DNA from 2 places in the Oceanobacillus sp. NCCP-135 genome. Region 2 is predicted to be linked to the other one. Evidence: a T-box and tRNA genes for the amino acid it is inferred to sense, from the RefSeq annotation. Region 2 holds a T-box; the other holds one or more tRNA genes.
What was found. A T-box is a leader RNA that pairs with one kind of tRNA and senses whether it is charged. The one in region 2 lies ahead of AC6HVZ_RS03640 (valine--tRNA ligase), so its partner is inferred to be a tRNA-Val.
Positions count from the first base shown of each region.

Region 1 (11,109 bases), on a different contig from region 2:
TCAGCTATATTTTTAGTATACGAATATCTTAACATAAGTATACCCTTATGTGGAATGACTTTTAATAAAAATATATAATTATGCAATCTATTAGGCTATCCTTCTCTATTTTTTGGGTCCGAAAATCCTGGAGATCCCAAACAACAATAGAAAAACACCTAAGCTTAACAAACAAAGATTCACATAATACCAAATCCCACTCCCTAGCAAATCAAGTGGAGTACTAGCCGTCGGTGTAGCAGATAAATAAAGATAATTCGAACCCAGCCAAGGATTAACAAGAAATCCTATAATAGCAGCATAAATAAGTAATGATCCATAGGCCTGCATCGTCAATCTGAAAGTAATCTTCACCGAACTCATAAGCAGGAGAAAAACACTCACCCATGAAATAGCCGTATGATGGATAAAAAACTTCCAAAAGCGAAAATGTGGGAAATCCAAAGGCAGTTCTGGTGTTACCAATGCTGCAAAAGCAGGGATGAAACCGATAAAAAAAGTAAGATTAATCAACGTTTTATTATGTGTAACAAGGGCAATCGCTCCGGTGATACTCGCAATCCCACAAAGATGCAGGGGGATATGCTCCCGCAAACTCCATATTCCATTCGTTATTGTATAAATCTGATAGGATATTTCCGATAAAACCAGGATGGCAAATAAAGACCAACGTAAAGTATTGTACAAAATCGTGTTATTTTTGACTTTTTTATATGTAAGCAATAAAAGAATAAGGCCAATAAGATAGATTGTCAGCATGATGATGTGGCTGGTTCCAAATGTGATAAAAGGCTCACTGAACTGCTCGTTAAACCAATCTCCCATTAAAAACCCCCCTAATAAAAACAGATACACATTACTCTATATATATGTAATAAGTATCTGCTTCAGTTATTATTCTGTTAAAATTTAGCCGCCAATAATGTGATATCCCGAATCAACATGTAAAACTTCACCGGTGACTCCCCTGGAAAGCTCACTAACTAAGAATAGGGTTGCGTCGCCGACCTGATCCTGATCGACATTTCTGCGTAAAGGAGCTTTTTCTTCAATAACGCCCGCTTTTTCATTAAATCCGGACACCCCTTTAGCGGATAACGTACGAATAGGGCCTGCAGAAACCGCATTTACACGAATACCATATTTACCTACATCTTCTGCTAAATAACGTACACTGGCCTCTAAAGACGCTTTAGCGACACCCATGACATTGTAGTTTTTAATGACTCGTTCTGAACCAAGATAGGTTTGTGTAACAATGCTGCCACCCTCAGTCATCACTTCTTTAGCAGCCTTTGTTACTGCTACTAATGAATAGGCACTAATTTCCTGAGCTAACAAGAAACCATCACGCGAAGTATCAGCATATTCACCTTTGAGTTCATCCCTGTTTGCAAAAGCTACGGAGTGTATCAGTCCATAAATCACGCCAACTTTTTCTTTGATTTCACCAAAAGCCTCTGTGATGCTTTCATCGCTTGCAACATCACATGAAACAATTAATTTCGGTTCGATTTCACTTTTTTCTAAAAGCTTTACTAATTTTTGATAAGATCTTTCCTGCCTATTTGTAAAAATTAAATTAGCACCTGCATTATGTAGTGATTTTGTAATCCCCCACGCAATGCTTCGCTCGTTTGCGACCCCCATAACTACTATATTTTTGTCTTGTAATAATCCTGCCATGTTGCACCTCCAAAATGTATTTCTATTATATATAGTATAACTTACCTTTTTCGATTAAAGAAACCATTGTATAACAAAAGCTGACTTTTAAACCATCCTTCCCAATAAATTATACATGTTTCAACAATAACTGCATTTTTATAAAAAAAAACAGATTTTCCTCTTTACAAAGTTTGCATAACTGGTTATAATAAAATTCGTTGGTTTGAGACGAGTTTAAAAAAAGTGTTAAAAAATACATGTTGTCACTATTTACTAAGCCATTATATGGCCCGTTGGTCAAGCGGTTAAGACATCGCCCTTTCACGGCGGTATCACGGGTTCGAATCCCGTACGGGTCACCAATTTTTTTAAAAAAGGTATGTCTAGTATGGGATGTCCTGGACCTATGCTTACTCGTTCAATCATAAACATTTTCGCAACACATGCAATAGCACACCCTTGAAAAAGAGAAACTTATTTTCTGCATGCGAAGTATATTCAGGAAGTTTTACTTATCCTGTGTGTCGGAGGATTAGCTCAGCTGGGAGAGCACCTGCCTTACAAGCAGGGGGTCGCAGGTTCGAGCCCTGCATCCTCCACCATCTTTATTATCATATAACCGTAAATGAAATAAGCCGGCCTAGCTCAATTGGTAGAGCAACTGACTTGTAATCAGTAGGTTGGGGGTTCAAGTCCTCTGGCCGGCACCATGATTAATTCTTGCGTATATTTTTATATAAATAGTGCACAATATTTGCGGAGGGGTAGCGAAGTGGCTAAACGCGGCGGACTGTAAATCCGCTCCCTCAGGGTTCGGCAGTTCGAATCTGCCCCCCTCCACCACTTTTATTGTTGGGCTATAGCCAAGCGGTAAGGCATCGGGTTTTGATCCCGTGTATCCTAGGTTCGAATCCTAGTAGCCCAGCCACTTTTTTGTTTTTATGGGTTTTAGATTACATATTTTAAAATTAGGAATTATAATGAAGATAAGCTGTTAGCCAGTCGCATACATTCTGAGGATCTACAAAGTGCAGGTATGCGAGGAGTGCTGTATCACCGAAATTGCTTGCAACATGACGAGCATTCAAGATATACGCTCTTTAAAGCTTAAGAACACTCATAAAACATGAGCCATTAGCTCAGCCGGCAGAGCGACGAGCAACACTTCTACCGAGTAAGCTACGAGTAACCCCGATGCACTAAACATCCTTGAATAAGCTAGAAGAAGTAGGGGTCACTGGATGAGCGCATATACAACGCAAGTAAACATTAAAACATGAGCCATTAGCTCAGTCGGCAGAGCATCTGACTTTTAATCAGAGGGTCGGAGGTTCGAATCCTCCATGGCTCACCATTTTTTAATTAATAAATGAAGGATTTACATTATATATAGAGGACTATCAAATAAAACAAGGTTGTCATAAAAACTGCAACCTTGTTTATTTGCATTTTATACTGTTTTTTAACATAATAGATACAGTAATTTTTTTACATGAAAAGAATACCTCTAAATAAATATGATGAGGCATATTTTTAGTGAAATCCATGTTTTTCTACTGCTCTAAAATGGTACTTTCGTGTTATAATTATAAATTAGGAAAGTAATATAAAGAAAATTGATGATATCCTGTGTTATATACAATTATGATTTATAAAAGGATGATTTAGTATGAATACTTCCAGAATCCCTGGTTTTTATAATAAAACTGTTGACGAACGAAGAGAATTAATCATGAATATGCATACTTTTTCAGAACAGGAAAAAGCAGATTTGCTTTCAATAGAAGCACTCCCGGTAGAAACCGCAGACAAAATGATTGAAAATGTTATTGGAACTTTTCCCTTGCCACTAGGTTTAGGATTGAATTTTTTAATAAATGGGAAAGAATATGTAGTACCAATGGCAATTGAAGAACCTTCTGTAGTTGCATCGGCAAGTTATATCGCTAAAATTGTAAGAGAAGCAGGAGGCTTTACCACTGAGGCAACGGAAAGGGTTATGATTGGTCAAATTCAAGTAGTGGGATGCCCTGATATTCATGCTGCTAAAGAAGCGCTTTTAAATGAAAAGGAATCTTTAATAGAAGATGCCAATGCTGCTTATCCTAGCCTTGTAGCTAGAGGTGGGGGGGCAGAGGATCTGGAAGTAAGAATATTAAATGAAGCAGCTGATTCTGCCTATAGTCAAATGCTCGTTTTACATTTATATGTAAATACATGTGATGCAATGGGCGCAAATATTATTAATACAATGGTGGAGTCTTTGGCGCCTATAGTCGAAAAACTGACTAAAGGAAAAGTTTATTTACGAATCTTATCGAATTATGCAGATAAATGTCTTGCGCATGCCCGTTGTGTTATTCCACCAGCATTGCTCGAATCGGAAGGTTTTACTGGAGAAGAAGTTAGGGACGGTGTTGTACATGCCTTTGAATTTGCAGCATCCGATCCATATCGTGCCGTTACGCATAATAAAGGAATTATGAATGGGATTGATCCGATTGTAATTGCAACAGGGAATGATTGGCGAGCGGTAGAGGCAGGAGCTCATGCATACGCATCTCGCAGTGGACAATATAGTTCCATGACTAAATGGTCTGTCGATGAAAAGGGGAACCTAGTAGGGGAATTGGAATTGCCAATGTCTATAGGTACAGTTGGAGGTTCCATTCGAGTTCATCCCATGGCCAAAACCGTCCATCGTATTTTGGATGTTGAATCAGCACAGGAATTAGCGCAGGTTATCGTTTCGGTTGGATTAGCGCAAAATCTTGGGGCGTTGAAAGCATTAGTAACAGATGGTATTCAAAAAGGACATATGGCATTACATTCTCGCTCTGTTGCGATGGCAGCAGGGGCTACTGGGGAGATGGTTGATATCATTGCAGAACAGTTGATTAAAACAAAAGAAATCCGTGTCGGAAAAGCTAAAGAATTGGTGGAAAATTATACAAAATGAGTGCAGAAAAAGTAACAACAACAGAACAAACAGCTATAGGTATAGCTCATAGTAAGTTAATTTTAATAGGAGAGCATGCGGTTGTGCACGGACAGCCTGCAATCGCTATTCCTTTTCCATTAGTTGGTGTAGAGACGGTTATTGAACATGTTCCTGGTACTGCTAAAATTGACAGTACATTTTATTATGGACCACTTGAGCTTGCTCCGGCGGCATTAAGTGGAATTGTTAACTGTATTAAAGGTACATTAGATTATCTTGAATTACCATGTCAGGATTTGTTAATTCGAATTAAATCTTCTATACCACCTGGCAAAGGTTTAGGATCGAGTGCTTCTGTGGCGATTTCTGTAGTACGTTCCTTATTTAATTTTTCAAATGAAAATTATACAGACGAAGAACTACTGAGGCTATCTAATATTGCAGAAACATATGCGCACGGATCACCGAGCGGGATTGATACACTTACGATTACATCGGAATCTCCTGTATGGTATGAGAAAGAGCATCCGATTAAATTTATTAAACTTAGTGACGATTTTCATTTTGTTGTGGCAGATTCTGGAAGGGTTGGAGATACACGTTTGGCGGTGGAATCTGTAGCGGGTTTATTAAGATCTGCGCCTAGGAGAATTCAGCGAAAACTAGATCGTATTGGTGAACTGACCCATCAGGCAAAACATGCTTTAGAGCGAAAAGGGAAGCATATATTAGGACAAATGCTAAATGAAGCCCAAAAAGAATTGGAATCCTTAGGTGTGAGTGATACAGGGTTGAACAGACTGATTCAGTTTGCGCGTAAAGAGGGTGCTTTAGGTGCGAAGCTTACAGGCGGCGGTAATGGCGGCTGTATTATTGCATTGGCCCAAAATGAAGTTCATTCCAGACAGCTAGCAGAAAAATTAAGAAAGTTCGGGGCAAATGCTGTGTGGCCATTTGTGCTGAAAAAGACAAATAAAGGGGAAGAATGATGAAGGCTACAGCAAAAGCACATACAAATATTGCCCTAATTAAATATTGGGGTAAGCGCCAGGAAAAAATCATCCTGCCTACAAACAATAGCCTTTCCCTAACATTGGATGGATTTTATACAACAACAACGGTTGATTTTCAGGAAGAGTTAACAGAGGATTTATTTACGTTAAATGATCAGCCTATTACAGGCATACAGTATGATCGTGTTGCAAAATTTCTTGATCTTATCCGAGAAACTGCAGGAAAATACAATTTATTTGCACATGTTAAGTCAATTAATGAAGTGCCGACAGCAGCAGGGTTTGCATCTTCTGCATCTGGGTTTGCTGCACTAGCTGCTGCAGGATCAAAAGCAATTGGACTTGGTCTTAGTGATCAGGAACTTTCCCGAATAACACGACAAGGATCTGGTTCAGCCTGTCGCTCTATTTACGGAGGATTTGCTGAATGGGAAATGGGGAAAAACGCCGATGGATCTGATTCGTATGCTGTACCTGTAGCACCTGCAGATCATTGGGATGTTCGAGTAGCTGCGGTTGTTTTAACGGCTAGAATGAAAAAGGTATCCAGTCGTGAGGGAATGAAGCGGACAGTAGATACCTCTACCTTTTATTCGGGGTGGTTAGACAGTGTACCTCAAGATTTGCGGCAGATAAAGGACGGGATCAAGCATCGTGACTTTGAAATAGTCGGGCAAATAGCCGAGGCTAATTGTTTAAAAATGCATGCTACAACATTAGGGGCAAATCCTCCGTTTACATACTGGCTTGATACAACGATGGCTGTCATGCAAACTGTACAGGCGATGAGAGCAAAAGGAATTCCAGCTTATTTTACAATTGATGCAGGTCCGAATGTGAAAGTGTTATATTTGCCGGAAAACGAAAAAAATGTCGAAAAAACACTCCGTAATATTCCTGGTGTAACAGATGTAAGATTGAGTAAACCAGGTCAAGGAGTAACCTATCTGTAGGGGTTGAAGGATATTGCCTAATACACCAATGACCATTAAAGTACCAGGAAAATTGATGATAGCTGGAGAGTTTGCTGTTCTTGAACCCCACCATAAATTAGTTGTAATGGCAGTTGACAGATTTGTGTACGCAACATTACAACGTAGTAATGAGAACAGCCTTTCATTACAGGATTTTAAGCTTCATGATCTACACTGGGAATATAAAAATAATAAAGTAACGATTCTTTCAGAGGATAGGCGCATTCACTTTGTAGAAGATGCCATGACAATAGCATTGAATTATTTACGGGAGAATGAAATTACTCCACCACCTTTCAGTATAGTAATCAAAAGTGAGCTTGATGACGCTTCTGGTGTTAAATATGGTTTAGGATCCAGTGCTGCAGTAGTTACTTCTGTTATTAGCGCTATATTAAAAAAACATATAAATCGTGAGCCATCTGCTGCAATCATTTTTAAACTTGCAGCAATTTCGCATGTAAAAACACAAGGGAATGGCTCTGGTGCGGATGTAGCAGCATCATCATACGGAGGATTTCTAAAGTATTCTTCCTTTCAAGCCGCATGGTTAAAAGAGGCATATCATAACACGGCGACATTAACAGAACTTCTTGAATTGGATTGGATTTATTTTTCATTACAGCCGCTTGAATTACCGGACAATGTTTACGTATGTATCGGCTGGACAGGCGAGCCTGCTTCCACGAAGAAATTAGTCGATGAAATTTTAAAATTAAAGGTAGACAATCCCGCACAATTCCAACAATTTTTGACTAGTAGTGATATTGCTGTGGAGAAGTTTATCAAGGGTATGAAGGAACAAGACACTACCCTATTACTAGAGGGCGTGAAGCAAAACCGGCATGCACTAGCCGCTGTAGGTGATCAGGCAAATGTGGCAATTGAAACACCTTTATTGAGTAAGCTATGTGATTTAGCTGAAGAGTATGGGGGAGCAGGGAAGCCATCAGGAGCAGGTGGTGGCGATTGCGGTATTGCGTTTATGCCATCCAAAAAAGATGCACAGCATTTAATAGAAGCGTGGGAACAAGTGGGTATTAAACCACTAACTTTAAAGGTAAATCTAAATGGTGCAAGCATCGTTGAAGACGGAGAAAATAATAGATTATAAATGAATCGGGTAGCCTATCAAAAGATTGGTGCCTGATTTTTTTATAGAAAGACGTTCAAAAAGTCCGGCAAAAATGACACATCGAATTTCTTCGTTGGCTTGCTTTTCCGTTCCTCACGTATTAATTGCATACGTTCCGGTACTCAAAGCTACGCCGCCTCGAACTTCTCGGTCCTTTTTATCCACCTTTTTGAACAAGCAATATAAAAAAATTTACTACGGATAAGGAAGAAATTCAAATAAACAAGTTAATTTTTTACTGAGTTCTACTTATCTGTTTTTTCCCGCTAGAAAGATGCGGTAGTATTTTTTATGGAATAAGAATGTATAGAATAAATTGGCCTTTCCGCTGATTTATTCAAATCTAGCTCTGATCTCGGGAAAGATGCTTTAGCTTTTTTTATTGTACTAGGGTAGGGAGGTTGTGCAACGGGGATTTCGTCATTAAGGCTTGACGTTAAGCTAAGTTTTCTAGTGGCAATTTTTGCATATATATACATATTAATGTTAAGTTGAGTCATTCTCCTCACTTCAGTTAAAATAGAAAGAAAGGAGGCGTTTACATTGAAAAATAAACTATCGATAATAGGAGTCCCGATGGATTTAGGTCAGAGTCGCCGTGGGGTTGATATGGGACCAAGTGCCATGCGTTATGCGGGGGCAATTGAAAAATTACAGGAACTGCAAATGGATACATTTGATTTAGGGGATATTCCGATAAATCATCCAGATCCAAAAAAAACAGAAAATGAGGGTAGTTTGAAAAATCTTAAGCAGGTAACTGAAGTCAACCTGGAACTTGCAGAAATGGTTGATCAGCAAATTGAGAAAGGCCACTTCCCATTAATTTTAGGTGGCGATCATAGCATTGCGATTGGTAGTCTTGCTGGAGCTTCTAAGCATTATGAAAATTTGGGGGTTATTTGGTATGATGCCCATGCAGATTTGAACTCCGGTGAAACTTCACCATCAGGAAATATTCACGGAATGCCTTTAGCGGTCAGCCTGGGGATAGGAGATGAAGAATTAACGAATCTTTATGGTTATTCACCAAAAATCAAACCGGAAAATATTGTAATTGTCGGTGCCCGATCACTGGATCCTGGGGAAAGAGAATTAATTCGCAAAAAAGGAATGAAAGTATTTACAATGCACGAGATAGACAGAATGGGAATGCCGAAAGTAATGCAAGAAACGATTAATTATTTAAAAGCGAGAACGGATGGAATTCATCTAAGCTTAGATCTTGACAGCTTGGATCCTTCTGAGGCACCCGGCGTAGGAACACCAGTGCTTGGAGGAATAACCTATCGTGAAAGCCATCTGGCTATGGAAATGCTTGCTGAAGCAGATATACTAACATCTGCAGAATTTGTCGAAGTAAATCCAATTTTGGATGAAAAAAATAAAACCGCAACAGCAGCGGTAGCATTATTGGGATCGTTGTTTGGAGAGAAACTAAAATAATCTAAAGAATGCTTTCTGAAAGACTTTTAATTTTTTTACAAGGTAAAAAAAACGGCGTACGATCAGAGAAAAGCATTATATATGGCCGTTAGTGCCAGTATCGGTTCTGTTCGGGCGTAGAGAAGCGCTCTATTGGACAGAATGGCTATGAAAAGTAGAAGTTTTGTCCGTGAGAGACGCTTTCAAGGACAGAATGGCTATGAAAAGTAGAAGTTTTGTCCGTGAGAAGCGCGCTCAAGGACAGAATGGCTGTGAAAAGTAAGAGTTTTGTCCGTGAGAGGCGCTCTCAAGGACAGAATGGCTATGAAAAGTAGAAGTTTTGTCCGTGAGAGACGCACTCAAGGACAGAATGGCTGTGAAAAGTAAGAGTTTTGTCCGTGAGAGACGCACTCAAGGACAGAATGGCTATGAAAAGTAGAAGTTTTGTCCGTGAGAGACGCGCTCAAGGACAGATCGGCTGTGAAAAGTAGAAGTTTTGTCCGTGAGAGACGCACTCAAGGACAGAATGGCTATGAAAAGTAGAAGTTTTGTCCGTGAGAGACGCACTCAAGGACAGAACGGCTATGAAAAGTAGAAGTTTTGTCTATGAGCAGCCCTCAACTTGGATAGATTTTTGTATCGTATCTTACGTTGTAGTTTATAGCCAATGTGGGGCTTACATTAAGAGAAATTAGAAAGGAGTATTAAAAAAGACATAAATTTCAGTTCATCTGGAATTTCATGTCTTTTTACCCTATTGTATTTTCTTTGTCTGTATATTCATAGAAGTAAGCCTGATCATGTATCTATTGGGCTTTCGTTTGATATTCGTTTATAAGTTTGTCCAACTTCATACTAGACGAAACGACAACTTCTGAAGTTAATTCATGTGTACTACCCAGTGAGATCATTTCTTTACGGCATTTTTCGATTTCCTTTAATAATATTAATTTACCCACAAAACTTGCCTCCTATCTAGTATACTATATTAAGAAAATACCCATGTTTTTGCAATAGTAAACTAAAAAAACTTTTATAAATTTTTCATGAAACCTTTTGGTAGTCAGTTTCGTAATATAACTACCGCAGGAGTAAGCGGAGGTACCCGTATGGATCAAATGATTAGAGATAAAATAAAACAGGTGAAAAAAGGGGATCAATCTGCATTTGAGGATGTGGTCTCATTCTTTCAAAATAAGATTTACCAGCATTGTTTTCGGATGCTTGGTAATGTGCACGAGGCGGAGGACATAGCACAGGAAGCATTTATTCGTGCTTATGTTAATATTCATTCGTTCGATGATCGCAGGAAGTTTTCGACGTGGTTATACCGAATTGCCACGAACTTAACAATTGATCGAATTCGAAAGCGTAAACCGGATTATTTTCTGGATGCGGAGATAAAAGGGACGGAAGGATTAGATATGTATTCCCAGCTCGCAAGTAAAGAGCGGTTGCCGGATGAAGAGGTGGAGAGCATTGATTTGCAAAGGTATATCCACCAGGAAATCTCAGGACTTCCACCGAAATATCGCAGTATTATTATATTGCGTTATTTGGAAGAATTTTCGCTTCAAGAAATTAGTGAAATCTTAGATATTCCACTAGGCACGGTGAAAACCCGAATACATCGAGGAAGAGAAGCTTTACGGAAAAAGCTTCGTCACGTGTAAAGGAGTGTATTCCACATGAATTGTGATAATCAATTAATCAAGCTGATGCATCGCTATTTAGATGGTGATTTAACAAAAGAAGAAGAGACAACATTACAGAGGCATTTAGAAGAATGCAAGGCATGTCAGAAACATTTTCATGAATTGAAACGAACAATTGCCCTTATTCAAAGTACAGAACAAATTTCAGCACCTGCAAATTTCACAGCTGAAGTTATGAGAAATCTGCCTACCGAAAAGAAAAGTATGAAGTATACACGATGGCTTAAAGCACATCCGA
Region 1 is NZ_BAAKSZ010000032.1:4,296-15,404, reverse strand. It holds gene AC6HVZ_RS16910 (YwaF family protein) at 106-825, opposite strand; gene fabI (enoyl-ACP reductase FabI) at 910-1,686, opposite strand; tRNA gene AC6HVZ_RS16900 (tRNA-Glu) at 1,956-2,030, shown strand; tRNA gene AC6HVZ_RS16895 (tRNA-Val) at 2,195-2,270, shown strand; tRNA gene AC6HVZ_RS16890 (tRNA-Thr) at 2,303-2,378, shown strand; tRNA gene AC6HVZ_RS16885 (tRNA-Tyr) at 2,427-2,511, shown strand; tRNA gene AC6HVZ_RS16880 (tRNA-Gln) at 2,522-2,596, shown strand; tRNA gene AC6HVZ_RS16875 (tRNA-Lys) at 2,947-3,022, shown strand; gene AC6HVZ_RS16870 (hydroxymethylglutaryl-CoA reductase, degradative) at 3,338-4,627, shown strand; gene mvk (mevalonate kinase) at 4,624-5,598, shown strand; gene mvaD (diphosphomevalonate decarboxylase) at 5,598-6,575, shown strand; gene AC6HVZ_RS16855 (phosphomevalonate kinase) at 6,589-7,710, shown strand; gene rocF (arginase) at 8,275-9,177, shown strand; gene AC6HVZ_RS16845 (aspartyl-phosphate phosphatase Spo0E family protein) at 9,963-10,115, opposite strand; gene sigW (RNA polymerase sigma factor SigW) at 10,266-10,829, shown strand; gene AC6HVZ_RS16835 (zf-HC2 domain-containing protein) at 10,845-11,109, shown strand, end outside.
Region 1: it encodes a tRNA-Val, which carries the amino acid that the T-box ahead of AC6HVZ_RS03640 (valine--tRNA ligase) is inferred to sense. The anticodon was not compared.

Region 2 (11,109 bases):
CGTTTATATTAAAACGATATATCAATGGAGACAAATCAGTAAAATTCAATTTTGAAGCATGATTACAGCCTAATTTTTGAAATATTCACTGGAAGAAAATTAAATTATCAAAGGTACTCAAGTACGTAAAATAGAAAATTAGCTATTTGGTATTATTTCATAAAATACCTAATTATTTGTTACTATTTCATATTGCAACCATAATTTTAGAAGAATATGTTGTGCTTGTCTATTTTCTGTTGTACTCATTTCGCCAACTAGTTCTTCTATCATTGTCGATAAACCAGATAATTTTTCAGTACCTTCCGGATAATTATTCATTAATTCTTCCCAGTCTGTTACTGAAAACACTTGATTACTGGTAAGCGACGTCAAAGCTGCCTGCCACTCTTCAAGGAAAGACGTAAGCCAGGTATGCTCTTCCTCCGTAAGCTCTATCTCCACCTCATCTGTTGTCCACTCTTTGACAAAAACATCAAAACCGTACTCACTTAATTCCGTTGCAGACTGTTTTACTTGATCCATTGATTCCCCTAAACCAGTTAATAGAAAATATTGATTATCTATTTCCCAAATAGTAGAAGGCAAGCCTGCATGTTCATATTTGGCAGCCCATTCATCTGCGTTAGCTTGTTCTGAGAAGACCCCTCCTTGTATAACAAATGCATGAATAGGATCAAGCATTTTTAATGAGGTGTCTACTGTTTTATTTTCATCCTGATCTTTAGCAGTATCATCAGTCATTACCGGAAGACTATTATTTCCGTTCGCACTAAGATCTCCATCAATGATTACAAACATTCTGAGCATCGCAAAGCCTAATACTGACCCAATAGCAATGGCGGCAATTGTTGTCACAATAACCGGTTTAAAATGCTTGAATCTACTTTCATTTTTACCATATTTTTTTTTGGAATTACTGCTGTCATACTGTCTTGCAAAAGTTGGAATTGATTCATCACCATTATCTTGATATGTCGCAGCCTGTTCTTCTTTGCTTTTTCGAAAAGTATTCGAACGATCTTTTATTTTAAGTTTGATTTTATTATTCAATACTCCGGTCTTTTTCTGCTTGTCCATGCTATCCCCTCACTCTACTAGTTTTGTTTCACTCTAGCATAAGGGATTTAAAAAGTAAGACGAACAGTGTCAAACGATTAAAAAATAATTCTACAAAATACAATTATTTATGTAAATTTAAATAATCTCTTACCTGAACAATGAAATGTAAAGAACCGGTAACAAAGTAATTGCTGTCCATTTGGTTCATATTTTTTAAAGCTGCTTTCCAATTTCCACAAATCTTTTTATTTTCATCCTCTGTTAGTTGATATAATTTTACTGTACTCGCAGCACGTGGATGATCAAAAGTTGTGACTGTAATAGATGCAAAATGACCGCTTAGTTGATGAAGCATAGTTTCTAAATCTTTATCTTTAAATGCTGCAAAAAGAAGATGGTTAGACATATCTTTATAATTTGTAGTAACTGTTTGTAAAAATGAGTTAATTCCCGCTGGATTATGAGCACTATCCAGAATGATTAGAGGGTTTTCCTTCACAATCTCAAACCTTCCAGGCACTATAGTATGTTTGAAAGCTTCTTTTGTTGTCTGTAAATTTATTGTATAACCCTTTTCTACAAGTTCTAAAATTGCCATAAAGGCAATCGAAGCATTTTTCACCTGATGTTCTCCAAGCATCTTTAAAGTCAGGCTATGCCGGTCTTTTTTTCTATTCCATGAGAAATATTGTACCCCATAGGCTGTGTTATAATCGATATGTTTATATGTAAAGTCTTGTCCTAAATGGTAACTATTTGTCTTTTTATTTTGAATTTCTTTTACAATAACTGCCTGTGCGGCTTCCTCCATTTCACCTACAATAACCGATGCGTCCTCTTTTATAATGCCAGCTTTATGATATGCTATTTCTTCTAATGTATTACCTAAAAAATCAGTATGATCCATTGCGATATTTGTTATAATGGACATAATGGGTCGGAAGCAATTCGTTGTATCTTCACGCCCACCCATACCTGCTTCAATTAGGGCAAAATCAACCTGCTTTGAAAAATACAAAAATGCCAGTGCCGTAATAATTTCAAATTCAGTTGGAGACATATTTTCTTGATCCAGCTGCTTAATCGCAGGATACATTTCATTACATAAAGTTATAAATGAGTCATTTGATATGATGGTATCATTTAATCCTATATGGCCGGCTAAACCAGAAAAACTAGGTGATGTAAACACACCTACATTATAGCCATTACTCTTAAGCGCATTCTTTATAAACTGCAGTGTCGAACCCTTGCCATTGGTTCCTGCAATATGAATGGCTTGGATATTGTCTTGAGGATTATTTAGTAATCCTAGTAAACGTTTAATTCTATCCAAACCAGGCTTAATTCCAAGGGATTTTCGAGTTTCAAAAAACGTCTCTACCTGTTTAAAGTTTTCAAACATTTATGTACACCACTTTCTTTACATCCATTAATTTGACTGTTTTTTAAAATATTGTGCCTGCAATTACTCGTCCCACCGGCAGCACAAGCTTTGGAATAAACCTAAAATTACGTCACATTTTATATCATCCAAGAACTTAAAGTGCAACTATCATTACGAAATAAGTCTTTAATAAATAGTATAGCAGAAAGGATATCATAAATTGAATAAACAAGGATGGATTATATACAACGGAAATTTGCAAGGAAATAAATTTTTAGATTTTGCTGAGTGGATACAATCCGCTGCAGCTAAGAAAAATAGTACCACAATTATTTATAAAAACAATGAATTGCTTTCCTTCCTAGGAATTGATTCATTAGAATTTCTACAGCAAGAAAAAAATCAATTACCTGATTATGTTGTTTTCGCCGATAAAGACATCTATCTCGCAAAGCAATTAGAATTAATGGGAGTACCTGTTTTTAATTCGGCAGAGTCCATTCATATAAGCGATGACAAAATTGCTACATATCAATATTTAGCACAAAATAAGCTGCCTATACCGAAAACAATAATTGCTCCAAAAATTTTCTCCAATGGAATGCTTGATAATGAAACCATACAGCTAGCAATCCAAAAACTAGGGTGGCCTATGATTGTAAAAGAAGCCTTTGGATCTTTTGGTGAGCAGGTTTATTTAATACATACAGAAGAGGAATTAATCAAAAAGATTAACGAATTACAAGGAAAAGCATTCATATTTCAGGAATTTATTGCATCAAGCTATGGAAGAGATTTACGCTTACATGTTGTAGGTGATAAAGTTGTGGCAGCAATGGAACGAACGTCAGCGAATGACTTTAGGGCAAACGTGACAGCAGGTGGCACGATGAAGGCTTATCTACCTACGGAGCAGGAAGTGACATTAGCAGTTACTGCAACCAAAGCAATCGGAGCTGATTTTGCCGGAGTTGATCTATTGTTTGGTCCGGATAATAATCCATTAATTTGTGAGATAAACTCAAATGCTCATATCCATAATATGTATGATTGTACGGGAATTAATGTAGCTGATTTTATTATGGACTACATACTTGATCATTTAAATGAAGAACGAAGGTGAAAAGATGGCGCACGGCTGGCTGATCTATAAGAAGGAAGACGTAGCTGTTAATCAATCGTTTATTGATTGGTTTATTGAAGAGGCACAACTTCAAAATTTATCACTCAAGCTTATCATAAGAGAAAAAGTGACGATTGGGATTACTGGTAACGAGCGGATAATTAACATGGATGGAAAAGCCATTTCTAAACCTGATTTCGCCATTGTTCGCACAATAGACCCATTGTTAAGCCTGCATTTGGAAGCATGTGATATCACTGTTTTCAATTCATCCATTATTTCAAGTATCTGTAATGATAAAGCACTTACCCATCATTATATAAATGATCTTGGGATCTCAATGGTAGATACATTATATTTTAAAAAAGATAATATCCCCACAACTATCCCATTCCCTTTTCCCTTTGTTGTGAAAGAATCTTCAGGCAGAGGAGGTAAACAAGTATATTTTATTGATGATCGACAAGCTTGGGAAGTTTCAATTGGGAAGCTTTCAAATGATTTTATTATTCAAACCAGTAATGTAAAGCTTGGAAAAGATTTGCGTGTTTTTATTGTTGGTAAAGAAATTATCGGTGCAGTTTTAAGAGAAAGCAATAATGATTTCCGTGCTAATTTCAAGCTCGGTGGTTCTGCAAGGTTGTATAAGCTAAATGAGCAAGAGCTAGCAATTATCAGGAAAATAATCAATTACTTTCATTTTGACATGGTGGGCATTGATTTTTTAATCGATTATAATGGTGATCTTCTATTTAATGAAATAGAAGATGTTGTAGGTTCTAGAACACTTAGTGCTGTTAGTAATATAAATATTGTTCGAAAATATGTGTCACATATAAAATCAAAAATATAGCAAAGCGGAATTTCTATTGATTCATGAAATTCCGCTTCAAGTAAAAATTTTATTCTGCTGATTGTTTTAATTCATTCAATCTTACTTTCACTTTAGCTTGCTTATCGAGATAATCTTTTTCCTTTTGTTTTTCTTCATTTACGACTGCCTCTGGTGCTTTTTTAACAAAACCTTCATTAGATAATTTTTTCTGTACACGTTCTACTTCTTTTGTCCATTTATCCAATTCTTTTTTTAGGCGATCTATTTCTTTTTCAAAATCAATCAACCCTTCAAGTGGAAGGTAAATTTCAGCCCCTGTCACAACTGCTGACATAGCTTTTTCAGGAACAGTAACGTTGGTTGCAATCGTCAATTCACGAGGATTACAAAAACGTTCCAAGTAGTCACGATTATTCTCAAGCTCTGCTACAACTTCTGAAGTTTCAGCCTGGATTAGAAGTTTAATTTGTTTAGACATTGGTGTATCTACTTCTGCCCGTATATTACGAACAGATTTAATGATCGAAACAAGTCGTTTCATTTCTTTAGATGCTGCCACGTCATGAAATTCATTTCGCACTTGTGGCCATTTAGCAACGGTGATCGATTCACCTTGATGTGGCAGCTGTTGCCAGATTTCTTCTGTAATAAACGGCATATATGGATGAAGCATACGCATCGTTTGATCAAGAACATATGCTAGTACAGATTGAGTTGTTTTCTTTTTAGTCTCATCTTCACCATATAACGGAAGTTTAGCCATTTCAATATACCAATCACATAATTCGTCCCAAATAAAGTTATGCAGATGGCGACCTGCTTCACCGAATTCATATTTATTTGTATTTTTTGTTACAAGTTCTATCGTCTCATTTAATCGGGTTAATATCCATTTATCTGCTAACGATTTTTCAGTGGATAAATCAATATCCTCATAAGTGAAGTTTTCCATATTCATCAAGGAAAAGCGAGACGCATTCCATACTTTATTGGCAAAATTCCAGGTAGACTCAACTTTTTCCCAATGGAAGCGTAAATCCTGCCCTGGAGTAGATCCGGTTAGCAAGAAATACCTCAGAGAATCTGCACCATACTTTTCGATTACATCCATCGGATCTACACCATTACCAAGTGATTTACTCATTTTCCGCCCCTCCGCATCACGAATTAAACCGTGAATAAGGACATCTTTAAATGGTTTTTCACCGGTGAATTGTTTCGATTGGAAAATCATTCTTGCTACCCAAAAGAAGATAATATCGTATCCTGTAACGAGTACATTTGTTGGGAAGTAATGTTTAAAATCCTCTGACTCCGTATTAGGCCAGCCCATGGTTGAAAATGGCCATAATGCAGAAGAGAACCATGTATCCAATACGTCTTCATCCTGCTCCCAATTTTCACTATCTGCTGGCGCTTCTTTACCAACATAAATTTCCTTCGTTTCCTTATGATACCATGCGGGAATTCGATGCCCCCACCAAAGCTGACGTGAAATACACCAATCACGGATGTTGTCCATCCAGTTTAAATACGTATGCTCAAAGCGATCTGGAACGAAATTCACTTTTTGTTCACTACGCTGCAGTTCTACTGCTGCATCTGCTAATGGCTGCATATCAACAAACCACTGGGTAGATAAATAGGGTTCAACAACCGCTCCACTGCGCTCTGAATGGCCAACTTGATGGACTCTTTCTTCAATATAAAATAATACACCAATATCCTGAAGATCGTTCACAATCTGCTTCCTGCATTCAAAACGATCAAGGCCTTGATATTTTCCTGTATTTTCATTCATAGATCCATCTTCATTCATTACAAGCACACGCTTTAGATTATGACGATTTCCAATTTCAAAATCATTTGGGTCATGTGCTGGAGTAATTTTTACAGCACCTGACCCAAGCTCCATATCTACATAATCATCAGCAACAATTTCAATTTCCCGCCCTACAATTGGCAATACAACTGATTTACCAATTAAGTGCTTGTAACGTTTATCTTTAGGATGCACTGCTACTGCTGTATCACCTAACATCGTTTCTGGACGTGTTGTAGCAACTTCAATTGTTTCTTCACTATCCTTAATCGGATAGCGCATATGATAAAATTTTCCTTGAACTTCCTCATAAATAACTTCAATGTCTGAGAGTGCAGTTTTTGTTTGCGGATCCCAGTTAATAATATATTCACCACGATAAATAAGTCCCTTTTCATATAGCTTAACAAAAACTTCCTTTACCGCATCAGACAGTCCATCGTCCAAAGTGAATCGTTCTCTGGAATAATCAAGTCCCAGTCCAAGCTTTTCCCATTGAGATCGAATAAAGTTAGCATATTCCTCTTTCCATTCCCATGCTGTCTCAATAAACTTTTCTCGCCCTAATTCATAACGATTTGTTCCTTGTTCTTTCAGTTTTGCTTCCACCTTTGCCTGTGTTGCAATTCCAGCATGATCCATCCCTGGAAGCCATAACACATCATATCCCTGCATACGTTTCATTCGGGATAACGTATCCTGCATCGTTGTATCCCATGCATGACCTAAATGTAGTCTGCCAGTTATATTTGGTGGTGGGATGACAATGGAATACGGCTCCTTTTCCTTGTCTTTAGTTGCTTCAAAATATTTTCCCTGTAACCAAAATTGATAGCGATCTTTTTCCACTGCCTGTGGATTATATTTTGATGACAGTGACGCTGTCTTATTTTCGTTCATGTTAGCTACCTCCTAATATTGAAAAAATTGTCAGTCCAAAAGAGATTCTTCAAAGCGAATTTTGCTTTCCTGGAAATTCTTATACTCTCGAGTGCCCGCTTTTTGAAGTAGACTTTCGTTCAGGCGAAAAAGCACTTTTCATCTACGACCTGAATTTGCTTCGAAGTATTACTTATGCACTCATGCAGAAAGGAATATGAATACATTTTCTTTACCGCAAAAAAACCCTTCTCATCCTTAATAAAAGGACGAAAAGGGTTTATTTCCGTGGTACCACCTTTGTTTACAAGTGAATAAAAGCACTTGTACACTCAATTGATTGATAACGGCGAGCTGCCGGCATTCTCCTACTTCAGTTTCAAAGAAGCTGCTTCATGGGCGACCTTCCAAAATAGCTTTTCCTGGGAAATTTTCAGCTCTTATTCCCCTCTCTGTAGGTGTCTATTTTGTACTCTTCCCGATCATCACATTTAATTATAATGATTACTTTTTATTCTATCGATAACTTTATCTGTCGTCAACTATTATCACAGTTTTTGCACAAAACAACTATCTCTATACATATCATATTAAATAAAACGAAGAAAGGGAAGTGATTTTTTTGGAAAGAGGTGATTTAAGTGGCGAGGTATTATAGATATCGACTACCACCATGGGCAAGACACTGTATTTTTGTTATTGAAAAGGTTACTTTACCCATTCTGATTTTTCAACTACTGCGTACATTATTTTTTCCAACTACTCTTGATGTATTTTTACTGGGACTGTTAGTCGGACTGTTTATTGCTTTCTATTTAGAATGGATTTAACTTTCAAGATCATCAAGTGAGATTGTTTCATATTCATCCTCAATATGGTTAGATAATTGTATTCCGAATAAAACTTTACGATAGGCATGCTGTAATTGAATAACATTCTCAATGATTGAATGTTGATTATTACCATTCACATAGTCTTGAACAATGGAACAATATTCTGTCGGATCTAACAAATGAATGGCAAGTAACTGCAATTCATTTATGGTTAATTTATTTACTTCCATATAAAGAGAGAATAAATCAATCAGTAATTCTGTCTGTGAATCATAATCAGCGACTTCATTTTTATAAAATGTAGCTAAATCGATAACAGCATTTTCATATGTAGCATTTTCAAAATTAATTATATAGAATTGTCCTGCAGCTAAGACATGAGAAAATCTTAAATTTCCGTGACATAAACTATAATTCCAGGTTGTTTTTTCTGCTTCCAGATTAATAAATTGTTCAATCCGTTTATTTATTTCCTTAAATCCATACTCCAATTCCCGAAATTGTGTACAAACAAGTAACTCTAATGGTGACATATACTGATTCTTTTCAAATTTTTCTACAAAACCAAATAGATTTATTGCTGTATCCTGACAAAACTTCTTATATGCTTGAAAATGATGTTGCCAAACTTCCGTCTGAACCACCTGCTCTTGTTTTGTTGTTACGTGTAGTTTTCCTACATTGCGATAAAATTGCTCAATTGATTGTTTAGTTATCTTCATCTCCATATTATCTATCCATGGCGTTAAATAAAAGATACTTTTTTCTATTTCTATATATAAATTTCCACCATTTGTTAAATAAACTGGTAAAATACTTGATAGATTATGTGAAAAAGCCTGCTGGTAGGCATATTCCCAATTTGTTACACTACCATCGGACATGGAGCTTTGTTTGAGAGCATACTCCCGTTGCCCATCACTGATTCGATAAATACGTTCTGTTACTTTAATTATAGTGAGCGGATAAATGGAATAGGCCTGCAGCACTTTTTTTATTCTATCCATCGTTTATTTCACCACCTGGAATAAATTGGATACCCCTTGAATAAGACCAAGGGGTAACATTTCTACTTTTTCTTATTTGGAATATAAAGTAATTGACCTTCAGAAACTTCATATGCTTCAGCTAAATTATTTTGTTTTATCAATTGTAATGTTGTTATTTTATAGCGTTCAGCAATTGTCTCAATCGTATCTTTTTCCTGAACAATACAGAGTCTCATTTGTGTGTATTGTTCTTCCTCTGAGCTTCTAAACATATCTGCTAGATAACGAACATCTTCCATTTCTTCTGCTCGATTTTCCATAGCTTCATATGCATCTGGTGCTTCGTCTGAATCATTGTAAGATGGCGAGGGATCATCAATGATCTCTGGAGAAGAATCAAGCGCACTTTCCTTAGAAGATAAATCATCAAAAAATTCCTTCAATGATTGAGACTGTTGTTTAATTTTCCAACGGGCTTCTTCTGTAGAATCATCTCCTTCTTCCTCTTCCGATTTTAAAGTGGGAATATCTGATGGATTTAATATCGTTGGTTCAAGTTCATCATCCGTATCTTTTTCCTGTTTTATTTCAAAATTAAATGAATCATTCGCTTCTCTCTCCATAGAGAGCGCTTCTGCTTGAGATTCCTTTGCTTCCACGTTTTCAGGTGATTCTTCAGATGGATCACTAATTCCATGAATCTCAATCGTAGAATACAATTTCAGCTGGCTTGGTTCTGGTATTTCATAATCAAATGATTCAATGTACACCGTTACATCATTAATATCATTTACTCTATATGTTGGTACAGTTATTTCAACAGGAAACCGATGGGTAAACGCTGCATTACCTTCTTCCAAATCTACAACGGTTTCTACAAAACGCTTTGAATGATAATCTTCAAAATCCATCGGTTGGTCATTTTCCTCTGTTGATGCCACCTTAAGATATTCCCCACTTAATTCGATTACACCCCTTATCGAAATATACTCATTAAAAGCTTGAATGGATATTTCCGGGTCCAGGGAAACCCCTCTCATTTCTGCAACTTCCTGTCCTTTTTCAAAATAAAGCGATTCGTTTAATTCAAAACTGAACACCGGTTGATCATTTGACAAATGATTTCCTCCCTTCAACATATATATATTCCATAAGCTTATATGTCTTAATTATCTATATGAGAGATAAATGGAGGTTATGCTTATGAAATGAAAGTCTTCATTCTGAATGTTTGGGACTGGGGTTACTTGTGTATAAAAAAAACAACTCTCTTTAAAACCAACCTTACAAATAACTCAAATAAAGTGAAACTTCATTCAGTGGGGGTTTCCCTTCCTCCCCCACTGAATGTTAGTACCTCATGATATGACCTAAAGACCCTTGATCAGAATCAGGAAATTTACAGGCTGTTTTTACCACAAGGGTATGACACAAGGCCCTCCCCACCTTCACGTTTGGGATTTCTCACGCTTGGAGGTGGGGGTATTACAGCCCATTAATGCGTAATAAAAAAAGCTACTCCAGTCTGAAATAGCTTTTTAATAGCAATTTACTTTTCAATTTTCGAAAACGCATTACGTATTGCTTGAATTGTTTTTCCAATGTCTTCATCTGTATGGGCAGTTGAGAGGAATAATCCTTCAAACTGAGATGGCGGTAAAAAGATGCCCTCATCTATCATCGCACGATAATACTGGGCAAAATAATCTAGGTTTGATTTTTGAGCAGTTTCAAAGTTTATAACTTCCTCATTTGTAAAGAACACACCAAACATCGAACCAGCACGATTAATATGGAGTGGGATATCAAAGTCTTTCGCAGCTTGTTTAAAACCATCCATTAATTTTTCTACTTTTTTATTAATCTTCTCATAAGATAATCTATCCAATGCATGTAATGTTTCAAAGCCTGCCGTCATTGCTAATGGGTTACCGGATAAAGTTCCTGCTTGATATATCATTCCTGCCGGTGCAACATTTTCCATGATTACACGTTTGCCACCGTATGCCCCAACCGGTAAGCCACCACCAATTACTTTACCCAAACAAGTTAAGTCTGGTGTCACACCAAAATGACCCTGTGCACAATTATATCCTACACGAAATCCTGTCATTACTTCATCAAAGATCAGTACCGTACCATTATCCTCGGTAATTTCCCTTAACTCCTGTAAGAAATT
Region 2 is NZ_BAAKSZ010000003.1:164,563-175,671, reverse strand. It holds gene AC6HVZ_RS03660 (hypothetical protein) at 169-1,080, opposite strand; gene AC6HVZ_RS03655 (bifunctional folylpolyglutamate synthase/dihydrofolate synthase) at 1,184-2,467, opposite strand; gene AC6HVZ_RS03650 (ATP-grasp domain-containing protein) at 2,670-3,572, shown strand; gene AC6HVZ_RS03645 (ATP-grasp domain-containing protein) at 3,556-4,425, shown strand; gene AC6HVZ_RS03640 (valine--tRNA ligase) at 4,475-7,129, opposite strand; T-box leader at 7,371-7,603, opposite strand; gene AC6HVZ_RS03635 (YszA family small membrane protein) at 7,750-7,938, shown strand; gene AC6HVZ_RS03630 (hypothetical protein) at 7,935-8,948, opposite strand; gene spoVID (stage VI sporulation protein D) at 9,011-10,048, opposite strand; gene hemL (glutamate-1-semialdehyde 2,1-aminomutase) at 10,480-11,109, opposite strand, start outside.